Regions from separate parts of the Micromonospora sp. NPDC048907 genome, predicted to be linked through region 2. Evidence: riboswitches for the same ligand, from Rfam matches in the RefSeq annotation. Region 2 holds a riboswitch; each other region holds the start of a gene.

Region 1 (4,200 bases), on a different contig from region 2:
GTACGCCGCGCAGTAGGCGCCCAGCGTCCAGTTGTTCTGCCGCATGGTCATCTCGTTGAGCACGGCGCGGGCGGCGCCCGGGGCCACCGCGCCCCGCTTGACCTGTTCGAGCAGGTCACGCACCTGCGCGAGTTCCTGGCGCAGGTGGTCGTGAACGTCCACCAGGTGCTGCCCGGCGGCCTGACCGTGCGGGCTGTAGACGTGCCCGGCCGGTGCCGGCGGCGCGGCCGGCCGGGTGGACTCGTCCCACAGCCGGCGCGGGCTCAGGCGTACCCCCGGGTCGGGGGTGGGGGTGACCGCGAGTGCGGTCGACCCGCCGGCCGCGGCGGCGGCCTGCTGCTCCTCGACGGCGTGGGCGCGGCTGCCCGGCGTGGTGCGTTCGGCGGCGACCAGCTCGCGGACCGCGGGCGCCACCTCCTGGGCGAAGAGCTGCACGGCGCGCGGCTCGTCGCTGCCGAGGATGAACGTGGCGACGCCGTGGTCCAGGGCGAGCCCGGCCAGCTCCTCGACCCACTGCTCCGGCGGGCCGTCCAGGAAGCCGCCGGAGGACCGGGCGAAGGTGCCGGTGACGTTGAGCAGCCGGCGGACCGCGCCCGGCTCACGCCCGGCCTCCGCGGCGGCCTCGTCGATCAGCGCGTTCAACGCGGGCAGCTCCGCCGGCCCCTTCGGCAGGTACGCCAGCGACGGCAGCCAGCCGTCCGCGCGGCGACCGACCAGCCGCAGCATCCGCGGCTTGTACGCGCCGACCCAGACCCGCACGGGGTGGGCCGGGGCCGGCCCGCGCTTCGCCCCGACCACCCGGTAGTGCTCGCCCTCGACCCGGACCATGCCGCGCCGTTCGGTGTCCCACACCTCGCGGATCACCCGGATCGCCTCGTCGAGGGCGTCCACGGCCGCGCCCGGGGAGAGCCGCCGGCCGCCGACCGCCTCGATCGCCTCCCAGAACGCGCCGGCGCCGAGCCCCAGCTCCACCCGGCCGCCGGTGAGCAGGTCCAGACTGGCCACGCTGCGGGCCAGCACCACCGGCTGGCGCAACGGCAGGTTGAGCACGTTGCCCGCGAGGGTGATGCGACTGGTGGCCGCGGCCACGAAGGACATCAGCGTCCAGGTGTCCAGGAACCCGGGCTGGTACGGGTGGTCCTGGAAGGTCACCAGGTCCAGACCGGCCTGCTCGCACAGCTTGGCCCGCGCCACCACCTGCTCCGGTCGCCCGGCGCTCGGGGTGAGGAAGCCGCCGAAGGCCAGCTCGTGTCCGTGGTCGCTCATGCCTCGCCGCCTCGTGCCGATCTTGCGTGAACCTGCCCACGGTAGCCCTCCGCGTCGCGCGGCAACCGGGGAACCCACCGGCTCCGGGATCCGCGACGCGACGCGGCCACTTGCCACGGTGGACCCGGCGCGGCTCGGCCGTCCTCTTCGGCCGGAACCCCGGAAGAGCCTTCGTGAGCTGGGAAAACTCGGCGATGGCCAGGTTGCTACGACAGATTCGACGGTTCCGCAGCCGAGGGGCGGGGCCGTCGCCCGGCCGGGTGAAGAACTTCACAAGAAGTGGGCGTTCGTCACAAACCGTTCCTAACGTCGAGTCCGTTCGCGATCGCGGACACCACGGGCCGGCAACGCCTAATCCCGCCGCCGGCCCGGTGGTACCTGGACCTCGGGCGGGAGCGGGGGACCCACACGTTCCTCGGTGCACGACACCTCGGGGTGAAGCCGCCTGCGGCGGCCGGGCTCCTCGCCCGAACCCGACAGCTCACCTCGTCGGCGTGGAGGACAACCACATGGCAACTGAACACGTCGCCCGTCATCGACGGGTCGCGCGGCGTCGCACCGCCGTCGGGGCTCTCGTCGTCGGCGCCGCCACCGGCGCCGCCGCCTTCCTCGGCCCCGCGGCTCCGGCCAGCGCCGCCGGCGTCAACTGGGACGCCGTCGCCCAGTGCGAGTCCGGCGGCAACTGGCACATCAACACCGGCAACGGCTACTACGGCGGGCTCCAGTTCACCCGGAGCACCTGGAACGGCTACGGCGGCCAGAGGTACGCCAGCCGGGCCGACCTGGCCAGCCGCGGTGAGCAGATCGCCGTCGCCGAGAAGGTCCTCGACGGACAGGGCATCGGCGCCTGGCCGGTGTGCGGCAAGAAGGGTGGCTCGACCAAGCGGTACTCGGCCAGCGACTCGGGCTCGAAGAAGGCCGCGACGAGGAAGGCCACGACGAAGAAGGCCACCTCGGACCGGTCGTCGCGGGGCGACCGGCCGGCCGCCCACGGCGCCCGGCGCACCACGCCGAGCGCCGGGGGCTACCTGGTCCGGCCCGGGGACACCCTCTCCGGGATCGCCGCCGCGACGGGCGTCGCCGGCGGTTGGCGCGCCCTCTACGAGCGCAACAGGGGCGTGGTCGGCACCGACCCGGGTCTGATCTTCCCGGGCCAGAGGCTGCGCCTGCGCTGAGCCCCACCGGGCCCGGCCCGCGCGGGCCGGTCCACCGCACCACGAACGCCCGGCCGGGGCTCCCCGGCCGGGCGTTCCACGTCGGGGCCGGTTGCTATCGTCACGGTGCTCGGAAAGACGTGAAGAAAGCGCGGATATGACCAACGACTCGTTCTCCGCGGCCGCGAGCCTCGACGAGCTGCTGACCAGGACGCAACAGGCGCTGTCCGCGATGCGGTCCCGGGCCGTCGAGCACGCCGACGGCGCGCCGGCCGAGCTGCTCCGCGCCGAGGGCGCCGCGGCCGGCGGCCGGGTCCGGGCCGTCGCCGTCCAGGGTGGCCGGCTGGAGTCCCTCACCGTCGACCCGGAGCTGGCCGGGGAGCCCTTGGAAGCCCTGTGCGGGCACCTCGTGGTGGCCGTGAACGCCGCGCTCACCGAGCTGGACGCGCGGGTCAGCGCGTCGGCCCGGGCGGACGTGGACGCCCTCGCCGCCCGGCTCGGCGGCCTGCCGGAGCAGTCCGCGCGGGACATGGAGCGGTTCAGCCGGGCCATGGAGGGCGTCGCGGCCCGGATCCGCCGCGACGGCGCCGCCGGCCCGCGCGCGACCCACCCGGCCTGACCGCGGCCGCGACCGACCGGCCACGTCCCGCGGCGGAGACGACGAAGCGGCCGGCCGTCGGGAGGACGACGGCCGGCCGCTCCGGTGTGCTCAGCTCAGGGTGAGCGAGGTGTCGTCGACGACGAACGAGGTCTGCAGGGAGCTGTCCTCCACGCCGCTGAACGAGATGGTGGCGGTGGTGCCGGCCAGCGACGAGACGTCGAAGGACCGCTGCACGTAGCCGGTGGCCTTGTTGAGGTTGGAGTAGGTGGCCAGCGTGGTGCTGCCCGCCTTCACGGTCAGCTTGTCGTAGGCGGTGGTCGTGGTCGACTCCGCGCTGTCGATGTGCAGCCAGAAGCTCAACGTCGCCCGGCAGCCGGCGGGGATCGACACCGACTGGGTGAGGGTGTCGGTGTGCGTCGAGCCGTAGCCGTCGAGCCAGGCCTTGTACGAGCCGCCGTGCGCGGCCTGGGCGGTGTCGTTCGTGATGACGCCGGAGCTGGCGCTCCAGCTCACGTTGCCCGACTCGAAGCCGGGGTTGGCCAGCTTCTGGCCGGTGCAGCTGCCCGACGGCGGGGTGGTCGTGGTGGTCGGCGTCGGGGTGCTGCCCGTGCACGTGGCCTCACCGGTCTGCGCCGGCACGCTGATCGCGGTCCAGGCGGCCTTGACCGCGTTGAACTCGGTGCAGCTGGTCGGGTAGAGGTTCTTCGCGGCCTGCAGCGTCCAGACCCGGTACTTCAGGTACGACGAGGACGAGGTCTTCAGCAGCATCGCGTTGTACATGATCTTCATGGCCTTCTGGATGCCCAGGCCGGTGACGCTGCTGCCGTTGCAGGTGGAGCTGGCCGGCTGGCCGTTGGTCGGGCTGCTGCCGTTGGCCAGCAGGTAGAACCAGTGGTTGCCGGGGCCCGCCGCGGCGTGCACCTCGGTGCCCGGGATGCTGCTGGAGTAGCAGTTCGGGTCGCCGAGCGCCGACGGGTTGTACATGTTGCGGATCGGGCCGCTGCCCACCAGGTTGACCTTCTCGCCGACCAGGAAGTCGGGAGCGTCGTAGCTGGACGGCTCGTTGGCGAACCACTCGGTGGCCGCGCCGAAGGTGTCGGCGACGAACTCCTGCGTGCCGCCGCCGGAGATGCCGCCCGGCGTGTGGTCGTCGATGCCGTGGCCGATCTCGTGGGCCAC
Region 2 (4,200 bases):
GAGCTCTACGCCGGTAACCACCGGTTCGTCACCGGCGCCCCGCGCCATCCCAACCAGGACGCCGGACACCGGGCGGCCGTCGCCGACGGCCAGCACCCGTTCGCCGTGATCGTCGGCTGCTCCGACTCGCGGCTCGCCGCCGAGATCATCTTCGACCGGGGCCTCGGTGATCTCTTCGTGGTCCGCACCGCCGGCCACACCGCCGGCCCCGAGGTGCTCGGCAGCGTGGAATACGCGGTGACCGTGCTGGGCACCCCGCTCGTGGTGGTGCTAGGCCACGACTCGTGCGGCGCGGTCCAGGCCGCCCGCGATTCGGTCCGCACCGGCACGTCGCCGTCCGGGCACCTCGGCGCGGTGGTGGACGCCGTCGCGCCCAGCCTGCTCCGGGCCGGCCGGGAGGGCGTCGAGGACCTCGACGGGATCGTCGACATCCACATCGCCCAGACCGTGGAGACGATGCTCGCCCGGTCTGTCGTCCTCGCGGACGCGGTTGCCGCCGGGCGGTGCACGGTGGTCGGCCTGTCGTACCGGCTCAGCGCCGGCGAGGTGCGCACCGTGGCACAGGCCCCGACCGGCGCGCCCGCCATCCCGGTGCCCGCCCCGGCCGCGCCCGCGGACCCGGCGCTCGCCACCTGACGGCCGTCAGGAGACGTCGAAGGGGCCGGCCCGCGCGTCGCGGGCCGGCCCCTTTCGGCGTACGTCGTCAGAGCAGCGACATGTGCACGTGGTCGGTGTGGTCGGAGGGCCCGCTGTAGGACTTCCAGCCGGTGGCCGGGAACCAGATCTGCCGGTTCCAGATCACGTAGTAGATGCCCAGCCGGTCCGCGTTGCGGATGAGGAAGGCGGCGACGTTGTTGCCGTACATCCGCTGGTCCTTCGTGCGCCACGAGGAGAAGCCGCTCTTCTGCAACGACCAGTCGCAGGCCCGGCCCTTCGGGTGCTCGAACGGCCCGCCGTTGCGGTGGCAGCCCACGAAGCGGTTGAAGCCGGCCCGCTTGACCTCCTTGTACGCGTGCAGCGTGCGCGGGGTGACGCAGCCCGAGGTGGTCGGGTCGTTCTCGCTGCACGACTCCGGCTTCCAGTCGCCGTCCGAGGTGCGGCCCGGGCCGACGCGGGCCACCGGCGAGGTGGCCGAGACCAGGCCGCCGGTGAAGCCGATCCCGCCGACCAGCTTCAGCGCCTTCTCCGTCTCGGCCTTCTCGCGGGCCATCGCGTTCTTCTGCTTCTCCTGCTCGCGGACCTCGATGTCGAGCGCGATCTTGGCCTGCTCGGCGCGGGTCTTCGCGGCGTTGATGGCGGCGAGCTTCTGCGAGTTCAGCAGGTTCAGCTCGTCGAGGGCGGCCGCCCGCCGGACGAACGAGTCGGGCGTGTTGCTCTCCATCAGCATGGCCATGGCGCCCATCCGGCCGGTGCGGTAGGACTGCGCCGCGATCTGGGCCACCTGCGGGCTCAGCGCGTCGAGCTCGCTCTGCGCCGCCTTGACCTCGAGGGCGAGCTGGAGCTGACGCTTGCGCGACGTGTCGAGCTTCGCCTTGGCCTGGAGGTACGCCCGGTTGGCGGCGTCGATGGCCTCGGTGATGAGGGGGTCGTCCTCCTCCTCGGAGTGCCCCGAGGGGGTGGGGGTGCTCGGAGCGGCCGTCGCCGGGGTCGGCCCCGCCAGCACGGTGATCGCGGCCAGCACGGCCACCACGGGGGTCAGCCAGCGGCGCAGGGGTGCCGTCACAGTGTTCCCTTCCGTCGGCCGCCGACCGGGTTAGCTGACGGGTTCGGGACGGAAGTGGCCCCTACCGCTCGCGCGGATTCACCCCATGTACCTGGTTCCCCGGCTCGCCCGCGGGCGATTGGGCGGCGGCACCGCTGGCGCCGGTGCGCGCCTTCGGCGGTGACCGGCAGCGAGGTTACCCGAGAGTCCTCCCGGTGTTCTACGTCCGGAAGCCGACCAATAGCGAGAATTCGTCCTCGCCCTGCGTGACCAGGATCGCGTTTGAGATCCGCCGTCACGCTGCGGAGTGTCACCATGCGGCCTGCGTGCTCCCGGTGCCGCCCGGGGAGATCCGCCGGGCCGGTCAGCCCCGCTTCATGAGGCGGCCGACGGCGGCCATCATCTCGGTGGCCATCTCGTCGGCGCGGCCCTCGGCGGCGCCCTCGTGCATGCAGTGCCGGGCGTGCCCGTCGAGCAGGCCGAGGCCGACCTTGTCGAGCGCGGCCTGGATGGCGGAGATCTGCGTCAGCACGTCGATGCAGTAACGGTCGTCCTCGACCATCTTCTCGATGCCGCGAACCTGGCCCTCGATGCGGCGGAGCCGCGCGAGGAGCTGGTCCTTGCTGGCGGTGTAGCCCCGGGTCGGGGTCGTCGGTGCGGTCATGACGCCAAGGATAGCGTACCCCTCGGGGGTATGGTACGGTCGTCTCGTGGCCGATACCCCCACCGGGTAACGGTAACGGGAGCGGCGGAAAGGGAGGATGCGCGATGGTCACCACCACGTACCAGGTGCAGGGCATGACCTGCGGGCACTGCGTCAACTCGGTGAGCGCCGAGGTGAGCGCGCTGCCGGGCGTCACCGACGTCCAGGTCGACCTGGCCTCCGGCCGGGTCACCGTCACCAGCCGGAGCCCGCTGGACACGGACACCGTCCGCGCCGCCGTCGACGAGGCCGGTTACGACCTCGTCGGGGCGTGACGGTTCCGCGGACCCGAAGGAACCGAGGTGCCCCGATGAACACGGCGACGAAGCTGAGCGGCTTCGCCCTCGGGCTCGCGGCGGTGTTCGGCACGGCGTACGGGGTCGGCCACCTGGCCGGCCCCGTCACCCCGGCCGCCGAGACCCGCCACGACGCCACCGACGCCGGACACGACTCCGGCGCGTCCGACCACGGCGACGGAGGCCACGCGGCCATCGCCACCGCCCACCTGCCCGGCGGGCTGCTCGTCTCCGACCGCGGCTACACGCTCCAGCCGGTGACCGCCCCCGCGAGCGAGTTCGCCTTCCGGATCACCGGCCCGGACGGCCGGCCCGTCACCCGCTACGACGTGGCCCACGACAAGCGCATGCACCTGATCGTGGCCCGCCGCGACCTCTCCGGATTCCGGCACGTCCACCCCGAGCTGGCCGCCGACGGTACCTGGCGGGTCGCCTCGCCGCTCGCCGGACCCGGCGTCTGGCGGGCGTTCGCCGACTTCACCCCGACCGGCGGCGAGCCGCTCACCCTCGGGGTCGACGTCACCGTCCCCGGCGCGCTGGAGCACCGGCCGCTGCCCGCGCCGGTGACCCGCACCACGGTCGACGGCTACACGGTCACCCTCACCGGCGCCCCGCAGCCCGGACGGACCAGCCGGCTCACCCTGACCGTCAGCCGTGACGGCCGGCCCGTCACCGACCTTCAGCCCTACCTCGGGGCGTACGGGCACCTGGTGGCGCTGCGCCAGGGCGACCTGGCGTACCTGCACGTGCACCCGGAGGGCGCGCCCGGCGACGGGCGGACCCCGGCCGGGCCGGCGGTCACCTTCGCCGCCGAGGTGCCCTCGTCCGGCGCGTACCGTCTCTACCTGGACTTCCGGCACGGCGACGCGGTGCACACCGCCGAGTTCACCGTGCTGGCCGGGGACCAGGCCACGCCGGCGCCCGCCGCGCCGGCCCCCACGACCGCACCGACTCCGGACGCCGGCCACGGCACCCCGGGGCACGGGCACAACTGACCGGAGGTGACGCGATGACATCCGCGAAGTCCCTGCCGGTCGCGCCGCACCTGATCGAACTCGCGATCGGCGGCATGACCTGCGCCTCCTGCGCCGCCCGGATCGAGAAGAAGCTCAACCGGATGGACGGCGTGGAGGCCACGGTCAACTACGCCACCGAGAAGGCCACCGTCCGGTACGCCGACGAGGTCAGCCCGGCCGAGCTGATCGCCACCGTGGAGAAGACCGGCTACACGGCCGTCGTCCCGCCGCCGCCCGCGCAGGTCGCCGCCGGGGCGCCGGCCGAGCCGGTGGACGAGCTGCGCGGGCTGCGTACCCGGTTGTGGGTGTCGGCCGTGCTGACCGTGCCGGTGATCGTGCTGGCCATGGTGCCGGCCTGGCAGTTCGACTACTGGCAGTGGCTGTCGCTGACCCTGGCCGCCCCGGTCGTGGTCTACGGCGGGCTGCCGTTCCACCGCGCCGCCTGGATCAACCTGCGGCACGGCGCGGCGACCATGGACACGC
Region 3 (4,200 bases), 460 kb from region 2:
CGAGTGCCCGACCGGCCGCGACACCTGCACCACCGCCGGCAAGGACCCGATCACCAACTTCATGGACTACACCTACGACTCGTGCATGTACCAGTTCACCGCTGGTCAGGCGAGCCGCATGCTGACCGCCTGGAACGCGTACCGCGCGGCCTGACCGCCGCGCACCACACGCCGGCGCCGGTCCCGTCCTCGGACGGGGCCGGCGCCGGCTTTGTTGGGGCCGGATCCCGACGGGTGCGGAGTCAGGCCGCCGTGCGGCGGGTGTCGAAGCCGTGCCGGCCGCGCCGGCCCTCCGGGGCGAGCGGGTCACGCCGGGCCGGGGCGCTGGCCCCCGGATCGAGCCAGACGCGCACCTCGGGCCGGCCGGTGCCGGGGCTGGCCACCTGGTCGCGCCGGGTCAGCATCGCCACGTCGACGGTGAACTCGAACAGGCGCCAGTCGCCCTGCGGCGCGGCCCGGCCGATCCGGGCCACCCGGGCGACGGTCGCCGGGTCGGTCACCGGGATGGCCCGGCCGGCCACGTAGGCCTCGTCGTCGCTCTCCTCCGGCGGGAAGGAGTGCAGCGCGTAGCGGCCGTCGCGTTCGAGGTCGCGACGCTTGGGCGAGTCGATGACGAAGCACCAGAGCCCGTCGTCGGTGATGACCGGGGAGACCGGGTGCACGCGCGGGCCGCCGTCGGCGCGGACCGTGGCGAGGTAGCCGAAACCCGGCCCGTACTGCTGCAACAGGAGGCGGATCTCGTCGGCGAGTCGGGGCTCGTCGGCGGCGAATTCGGACCAGGAAGCCATGCGGACATTCTATCGAACAGGTGTACGAAGATGTAGTCCGACATGCAGGTCACCCGTACCGGTCGCTATGGTGTTCCGATGCTGCTCTCCGACCGCGACCTGGTCTCCGAGATCAAGGCGGGCACGCTCGCGCTGGAGCCCTTCGAGCCCACGCTGGTGCAGCCGTCCAGCATCGACGTACGTCTGGACCGCTTGTTCCGGGTCTTCAACAACCACCTCTACACGCACATCGACCCGTCCGTGCAGCAGGACGACCTCACCTCGATGGTGGAGGTGCCCGAGGGCCAGCCGTTCGTGCTGCACCCGGGGGAGTTCGTGCTCGCCTCCACGCTGGAAGTGATCTCGCTGGGCGACCAGCTCGCCGGGCGGCTGGAGGGCAAGAGCTCGCTGGGCCGGCTCGGCCTGCTCACCCACTCGACCGCCGGCTTCATCGACCCGGGCTTCTCCGGTCACGTCACGCTGGAGCTGTCCAACGTGGCGAACCTGCCGATCACGCTCTGGCCGGGCATGAAGATCGGCCAGCTCTGCATCTTCCGGCTGTCCTCGCCGGCCGAGCACCCGTACGGCTCGGCGGTGTACGGCTCGCGCTACCAGGGCCAGCGCGGCCCGACCCCGAGCCGCTCCTGGCAGAGCTGGCGCACCTGGCCGACCCGCTGACCGACCGGCACGCCGGAACGGCGCAGGGGCCCCCGCGGCGCGGGAGCCCCTGCGGACCGGTCAGCCCGGGCGGCCGTAGCTGTTGATCTGGCCGTCGTCGACGCGCTTCATCGTGATCGGCTTGCCGGACTGGGAGGCGTGCACCACCCAGCCGTCGCCCACGTACATCCCGACGTGGTGCAGGTCGCTGTAGTAGAAGACGAGGTCACCGGCGCGCAGTTCGCTCCGGCTCACCCGCCTGGTCACGTCGTGCTGCTGCCGGGCGTTGTGCGGCAGCGAGACGCCGGCCTTGGCCCAGGCCGCCATGGTGAGGCCCGAGCAGTCGTAGTGGTCCGGGCCGGCGGCGCCCCAGACGTAGATCTTGCCGATCTGGGCGCAGGCGAACTTGACCGCGACGCCGGCCGGGCCACCGGGGTAACCGGCGGGGCAGGGCGCCGGGCGCAGCGGACCGCCGCCGCCGTTGCCGTAGACCTTGAGGCGCAGCTTCTGCAGCTTGACGATCTCGGCGTCGATCTGCTTCTTCTTGGCCGCGAGCTGGGCCTCGGTGCGCGCCAGCTCAGTGATCATCTCGTCCAGCGGCTGCTTCTTGGCGGCCAGCTGGTCGCGCAGCTCGGCGACGGTCCGCACCTGCTCCTGCTGGCGGTTCGCGAACCGGTCGAGCAGCGCGAGGCCGTCGACCAGCTCGCTCGGCGACCGGCTGCCGAGCAGTGCGTTGACGGTGGAGAGGTTGTTGTCGCCCTTGTAGGCGTCGGCGGCGAGCCCGCCCACCTGACCGAGGGCGGCGTCCACCCGGGCCTGGAGCGGGGCGATCTGCCTGCCCAGCGCGGCGGCCTGCTTCCGCTTGGCGGCGAGCTGCTCGCGCGTGGCGTTGACCTGTTCGATGACCGGTTCGAGCTTGTTCCAGTCCTGGTCGATCTGGCGCTCGATCTCGGTGACCGACGGTTCGGCGTGTGCCGCCGTGGCGCCGCCGGTCAGGACGACGGCGGTGCCGACCAGGGCGGCGAGGGCGGTGGTGCAACGGGACCAGCGGGAACGCGGCGCAGCCGTCGACCGGTCGACCGACCGGACCGACGGTGGCCGCGGGGCATGGTGTGCCACCGGGCTTCCGTACTCCTTCTTCCTGGCCGCCTACCGGGTTAGCTGACGGGTTCGGGCGGGAAGGGAGGCGCCCTACCGCAGTGGCTGCGGATTCACCCCAGTTACCTGGGTCCCCGGCTCGCCCGGAGGCGACTCGGCGGTGTCGGACCGTCACCACCCGGGTTGGACGGTGAAGCTCGCGGCCGACGATTGACCAGAGTAGAGAGCACCGTTATCGTTCCGCAACCCGAGACGCCGTGACACTCCGTACCCGAAAGATTCTTTCAGCGGAGATTACCCATCGGAAAGGTATTGACCCGGACCGCGCGCGGGGTGAGGGTGGGGACGCAGTGACCCCCATCCCTGTCTGGAGGTTCGATGCACCTCTCACCCCCGCCGTCGGGCAGACGGATGCTGCTGGCAGCAGCCGTCGCCGCTGCCACCGCACTCGTGGCGACCGGCCCGGTGGCCGCCCAACCGCTCACCGCCCAACCCGCCACCGACCGCCAGGATCAGTATGCCGCCGCCGCGGCGGAGTACGGCGTGCCGCAGAGCGTCCTGCTCGGCGTCTCGTACCTGGAGTCGCGCTGGGACACCCACCCCGGCCAGCCGAGCACCAGCGGCGGCTACGGCCCGATGCACCTCACCGACGCCCAGCACGTCCTCGCGACGCCGGCCAGCGGCCACGTCAGCGAGGACGAGGACCCGCGGGGCGACGACTCGCGGCCGCTCACCCTCAACCCGGCCCCCTCGGCCGCACCGGCGGAGGACGTGCTGCCGCAGGCGTCCCTGCAGACGCTCGACGCCGCCGCGGCGCTCACCGGCCTCGCCGAGGAGACGCTGCGCACGGACGCGGCCGCCAACATCCGGGGCGGGGCGGCGCTGCTCGCCTCGTACCAGAAGCAGTTGGGCTCGCCGGTCGGCGCCGGCACCGACCCGGCGGCCTGGTACGGCGCGGTGGCCCGCTACTCCGGCGCGGACACCGAGGACGCGGCGGCGGCCTTCGCCGACGAGGTCTACGACCAGCTCGGCCTGGGCGCGACCCGGACCACCGACGACGGCCAGCGGGTGACCCTGGCCGCCACCGCGGTGAAGCCCGACCAGTCCGGGCTGCACCGGCTCGGCCTGCGCCGGGCCGAGCGGCCGGACGGCCTGGAGTGCCCGGTCCGGCTCGCCTGCGAGTGGATCCCGGCCCCCTACGAGCAGTACGGCCCGGGCTCCGGCGACTACGGCAACCACGACCTCGGCAACCGGCCGGCCCAGCAGAAGATCGAATACATCGTCATCCACGACACCGAGGGCTACTTCGGCCCGAGCGTGGACCTGGTGAAGGACCCGACCTACCTGGGCTGGCACTACACGCTGCGCTCGGTGGACGGCTACGTGGCCCAGCACATCAAGGCCAAGGACGTCGGCTGGCACGCCGGCAACTGGTACGTCAACGCCAAGTCCATCGGCCTGGAGCACGAGGGCTTCGCCGGGCACGGCACCTGGTACACCGAGGCGATGTACCGGGCCTCGGCCAAGCTGGTCCGGCACCTGGCGCTGAAGTTCCAGATCCCGCTGGACCGGCAGCACATCATCGGCCACGACAACGTCCCCGGCACCACCGCCTCGACCGTGCGCGGCATGCACTGGGACCCGGGCCCCTACTGGGACTGGTCGCACTACTTCGACC
Region 4 (4,200 bases), on a different contig from region 2:
CCCGCGCGGCCCCCGAGGCCCCGGCCAGAAGCGTCGAGTACGCCGGGCGGCGCGACCCGGGCTGAGCCGCCGCGACACGCCCGCGCGACGGTGCGATGTGGCGTCATCGGCGGTAGTTTGTACCCGTGCTGCCCATCGCGCTCACCTGTCCCTTGTGGTGGGTGGCGCGCTGGACCGCCCGGATGCTGGCCACGCTGGCCGTGCTCGTCGCCTGCTCCTTCGGCGCGACCACGCTGCCGCTCGGCGCACCTGCGACCGCGCCGGTGGCGACCGCACCGGCCGCGACCGCACCGGCCGCGACCGCACCGGCCGTGACCGCACCGGCCGCGACCGCACCGGCCGCGACCGCACCGGTGGCGGCGACCGTGGCGGCCTCCGCCGAGGGTCTGCCCCTGCGCGCCGACGCCGCCGGGCAGCTCCGGGTCGCGGCTGGCCCCGCCACCGCCGGCACCGGCCAGGACATCCGGGGCGAAGCCGTCGACGCGCCGGCCCTGCCGGCGGGTCAGCCCTGGCCGGCGGCGCCCGCGGCGGTGACCCGCGCCGCGGACCGGCCGCTCGCCCTCACCGGGCTGGTCCCGGCCACCGTCGGCTCCCGGGCCCCGCCCGCCCGCTGACCCGCCCGCCGGCCGACGGCCCGCGCCCGCCGCACGCACCGAACCTCACCCCCGCACCCCGCCCGCCGGGCGGCCCGGCGGCACCCGTTGCCGCCGCCCCCGCCGCCGCGGGTCGTGCGGACACCTCTCCACCACGTTTTCTCCCGTGAGGTGCCGACCATGCCGCAGACCGTTCTCTACCATTTCCTGACCGAGGTGCCCGAGGCCGCCGCCATCTGGTCGGCCCTGCTCCTGCTCGCCCTCGGCCTGCTCGCCGTGCTGGTCGCCCGCCCGGAGCGGGACGGCGCCTCCGACGCGGCCCCCGACCCGGCCGTGGAGGCGGCCGCGCGCCGGGCCGACCTGCGCCGCTACGCCGACGAGGTGGCGGTGGCCGCCGCCGGTGCCGCGCAGACCGCCCGGCGGCGCCGGGAGCAGTGGCTCACCGCCCAGGACGAGGCCGACCGGGCCTGGCGGGCGTACGACGAGGCCGAGGCCGGCGCCCGCCGCCTGGCTCCGGCCGCCGCCCTGCCCGCGCCGCACACCCCGCGCACCCCGGCCGAGTACGCGGCCCGGGAGCGCTGGCTGCACCACGCGGCGATGACCGCGCACTGGCGGGGCGACCTGAGCGCGCGGCAGCTCGCGGACGTGCTGGCCCGCCGCAACGGGTGGGACCCGCGCCGGCACCCGGCCGAGCAGGAGATCGTCCTGGCCCGGGCGGTACGCGAGAGCCGCCGGGCGGCCTGGGCGGCGGCCGCGGAGCGGGAGCGGCGGGCCTGGCGGGACGCCGAGCTCGCGGCCGAGGCGGCGCGAACGCTCTCCGCCGAGTCCTACGCGGCGGCCACCGCGCTCCGCCCCGGCCGTGCCGAGGACCCGGTCGCGGCGGTGGAGGGCCGCGACGACGCGGCGACGACCCGGCTCCCGGTCCCGGCGCCGGCCGCGGTGCCCGGCGCCCGCTGGCGCCCCGCCCGGGCCGGCTGACCCGGACCCGCTCGCGACGACACCGCCCGGGACGGCGGCACGCCGGTGCCGCCGGGACGGAGCGGCGTCGACCGAATTGTTATCCGAAATGTGGTGAGCCCGGTCACGGCCATCCCGGAAACGGTCACCAGGGGACAGGTTGGCCGATCGATGACCGCAATCCCGGGCCGGCCGCCACCGGATGTCCGCTTTCCGCCGCGCGGCGCCACCGTAACTGCTCGTCCCATTGAGTGAAGTGAGTGACCGACTGTTCCGAAATCCGTAGCGGTGCACGAGGTTTACGCAGGTGGGAGCGCTTGGCAGGAGAGGTACCCACCGGTAGTGTCGGCGCGTCCGGAGCGGTTTCCGATCGCAAGTGGCGACGCCGCGCCGACCCGCCTAATCGTGCCTTCACGAACCGGGGACCCACAGCAACACCGGGGTGAATCCGCGGGCCACGGGCCCGCGGTAGGGCGTACTTCCCGCCCGAATCCGTCAGCTAACCCGGTCGGCGGCCACGGAAGGAGTGCTATTCCTCGTGCTCACCACCCCCCGCTCGTCCCCCCGCCTCCACGGCATCGTGGTGCCGGCGCTCGCCTGACGGCGACCTGACCCGGCCACTCCCCGACCGCCCGGCCCCCGGGCGCTCCCCTTCCGCGGCGACCCGCCGCCCCGCCAGCGCGCGTGAGCTCCTCCGTGCGTGGGGCCGGCGTGTGCCGCGCACGCTCCGTGGAGGAACCCGTGAAGCATCACCTGAAGCGTCAGCTGCGGCGTCTCGTGACCGAGCGCCCGTACCAGATTCTCGCCGGCTCGGCCGCCGCGCTCGTGCTGGCCGGCGGCGCCGGCGCCGCCCTCACCGCCACCGACGAGGCCCCGGTCCACCGGGAGAACACCGCCGCGGTCGCCGAGCTGGGCTCGCGGCTCGGTGAGGTCGCCAGCCGGGGCGAGGCCCGGGTCGCCATCCCGTCGCCGTCCGCCTCGCCGAGCGCGTCGCCGTCGGTCGCGAAGGCCGCGGCCAAGGCCACCACCGACCCGGACACCACCCCGAAGGCGAAGCCGAAGCCGCCGTCGACCAAGGTCCTCGACTACGAGTACCAGGCGCAGACCCAGTACTGGAACTGCGGCCCGGCCGCGGTGCGGAACGCGCTCAGCGCGAGCGGCGTCGAGACCACCCAGGAAGCGATGGCCGGCCCGCTCGGCACCACCGAGAGCGGCACCAACTCGGCCGAGGACACCACCCGCGGCCTGAACCAGATGGTCAAGGGCAACCCGTACCGGACCCACATGTTCGGCGGCTCGGCGAGCCCCGCCGAGATCGACCAGCTCCAGGCGGACGTGGTCAGGGCGATCACCGACGGCCGGGGCGTGGTGGTCAACGTGGCCGGCGACGCCACCGACACCGACGGCGGCTGGCACTCCTTCCCGGGCGGCCACTACATCGCCGTGGTCGGCTACAAGAGCGACGGCCGGACCGTCCGGATCGCCGACTCGGCGAACCCGGCGCTGCCCGCGTACTGGGTCAGCACCATCGACCTGGCGAACTGGGCGGCCACCCGCGGCTACTCCGCCTGATCGCACCCATCCCCGTCGGGCACCGGCTCCACCGAGCCGGTGCCCGACGTCGTCGTGCCGGCTGCTCTCGCGCGTCGTGTCCGTCCGGTGGCACACTGCGCCCTATGGCCGACGAGACGGGTACCCGCCAGCTGCTGCTGCTGCACGGCATGGGCGCCACCGGTGAGGTGTGGCTGCCGTGGGCGCCGCTGCTGGAGCGTCACTGGGCGGGGCGCTGGCTCGCCCCCGACCTGGCCGGGCACGGCTGGTCGCCCCCGCTGCCGGAATACTCCTTCGAGGCCCTGGCCCGGCGGGTGGTCGAGGGGTTCGGCCCGGTGGCCGAGCGGCTCGGCCCCCGGGACCGGCTCGTGCTGCTCGGCCACTCCCTCGGCGGGGTGGTGGCGCTGGCGCTGGCCGCGCGGTCGCGGCGCCTGCCGGTCGACGCGGTGGTCGGGCTCGGCATCAAGGCCGTCTGGTCCCCGGCCGACCTGGAGAAGACCCGCGAGCTGGCCGCCCGGCCGGTGACCTGGTTCGCCACCCGGGACGAGGCGGCCCGCCGTTACCTGCGGGTCTCCGGGCTGGCCGGGCTGTTCGCCCCCGACCACCCCGTGGTGGAGGCGGGGCTGCGCCGCGAGGACGGCCGGTGGCGGCTCGCCATGGACCCGGCGGCCTTCGCGGTGGGGGAGCCCCGGCTGCCGGCGCTGCTCGCCGCCATCGACGTCCCCGTGCTGCTGGCCCGTGGGGAGCACGACCCGATGGTGACCGACGCGCAGCTCAAGGAACTGGGCGTCCCGGTCGCCACCCTGCCGGGCCTGGGCCACAACGCGCACGTCGAGGATCCGGCGGCGGTGCTCGCCCTGCTCGACGCGTACCTCTGACCGTCCGTCAGGCGGCGGGGGAGGGGACCGGCGAGCCGTCGCGCGGGGCGGGCGCGGTCGGTGCCGGCGCGAGCTGCCGGCGGGCGGCGTCGAGGAACACCTCGGCGTACGACTCGGCCGGGAAGTCGCCCAGGTAGCGGGCCCGGGTGGCCCAGCGCGCCGCCGCCTTCGGGTCGGTGTCCAGCAGGCCGGTCAGCACCTCGTCCACGTTGGACATGTCC

What was found. A riboswitch is a leader RNA that binds a small molecule or an ion and turns the genes downstream of it on or off. The one in region 2 is predicted to bind cyclic di-AMP.
Region 1: another riboswitch for cyclic di-AMP. It lies ahead of ACZ6PY_RS16025 (transglycosylase family protein); the one in region 2 lies ahead of ACZ6PY_RS02735 (coiled-coil domain-containing protein).
Region 3: another riboswitch for cyclic di-AMP. It lies ahead of ACZ6PY_RS00430 (C40 family peptidase); the one in region 2 lies ahead of ACZ6PY_RS02735 (coiled-coil domain-containing protein).
Region 4: another riboswitch for cyclic di-AMP. It lies ahead of ACZ6PY_RS26055 (C39 family peptidase); the one in region 2 lies ahead of ACZ6PY_RS02735 (coiled-coil domain-containing protein).

What each region holds. Positions count from the first base shown of each region.
Region 1 covers NZ_JBVJHI010000004.1:444,072-448,271, reverse strand. Annotated here, with positions in the region: gene ACZ6PY_RS16030 (LLM class flavin-dependent oxidoreductase) at 1-1,266, opposite strand, end outside; cyclic di-AMP (ydaO/yuaA leader) riboswitch at 1,605-1,776, shown strand; gene ACZ6PY_RS16025 (transglycosylase family protein) at 1,776-2,441, shown strand; gene ACZ6PY_RS16020 (YbaB/EbfC family nucleoid-associated protein) at 2,578-3,039, shown strand; gene ACZ6PY_RS16015 (M4 family metallopeptidase) at 3,130-4,200, opposite strand, start outside.
Region 2 covers NZ_JBVJHI010000001.1:545,137-549,336, forward strand. Annotated here, with positions in the region: gene ACZ6PY_RS02730 (carbonic anhydrase) at 1-636, shown strand, start outside; gene ACZ6PY_RS02735 (coiled-coil domain-containing protein) at 704-1,723, opposite strand; cyclic di-AMP (ydaO/yuaA leader) riboswitch at 1,728-1,858, opposite strand; gene ACZ6PY_RS02740 (metal-sensitive transcriptional regulator) at 2,067-2,366, opposite strand; gene ACZ6PY_RS02745 (heavy-metal-associated domain-containing protein) at 2,471-2,680, shown strand; gene ACZ6PY_RS02750 (hypothetical protein) at 2,716-3,696, shown strand; gene ACZ6PY_RS02755 (heavy metal translocating P-type ATPase) at 3,711-4,200, shown strand, end outside.
Region 3 covers NZ_JBVJHI010000001.1:83,869-88,068, reverse strand. Annotated here, with positions in the region: gene ACZ6PY_RS00445 (zinc metalloprotease) at 1-154, shown strand, start outside; gene ACZ6PY_RS00440 (pyridoxamine 5'-phosphate oxidase family protein) at 243-788, opposite strand; gene dcd (dCTP deaminase) at 867-1,445, shown strand; gene ACZ6PY_RS00430 (C40 family peptidase) at 1,506-2,543, opposite strand; cyclic di-AMP (ydaO/yuaA leader) riboswitch at 2,557-2,692, opposite strand; gene ACZ6PY_RS00425 (N-acetylmuramoyl-L-alanine amidase) at 2,934-4,200, shown strand, end outside.
Region 4 covers NZ_JBVJHI010000008.1:165,298-169,497, forward strand. Annotated here, with positions in the region: gene ACZ6PY_RS26040 (acyltransferase family protein) at 1-65, shown strand, start outside; gene ACZ6PY_RS26045 (hypothetical protein) at 126-614, shown strand; gene ACZ6PY_RS26050 (hypothetical protein) at 774-1,571, shown strand; cyclic di-AMP (ydaO/yuaA leader) riboswitch at 1,937-2,079, shown strand; gene ACZ6PY_RS26055 (C39 family peptidase) at 2,280-3,122, shown strand; gene ACZ6PY_RS26060 (alpha/beta fold hydrolase) at 3,227-3,979, shown strand; gene ACZ6PY_RS26065 (CDP-glycerol glycerophosphotransferase family protein) at 3,987-4,200, opposite strand, start outside.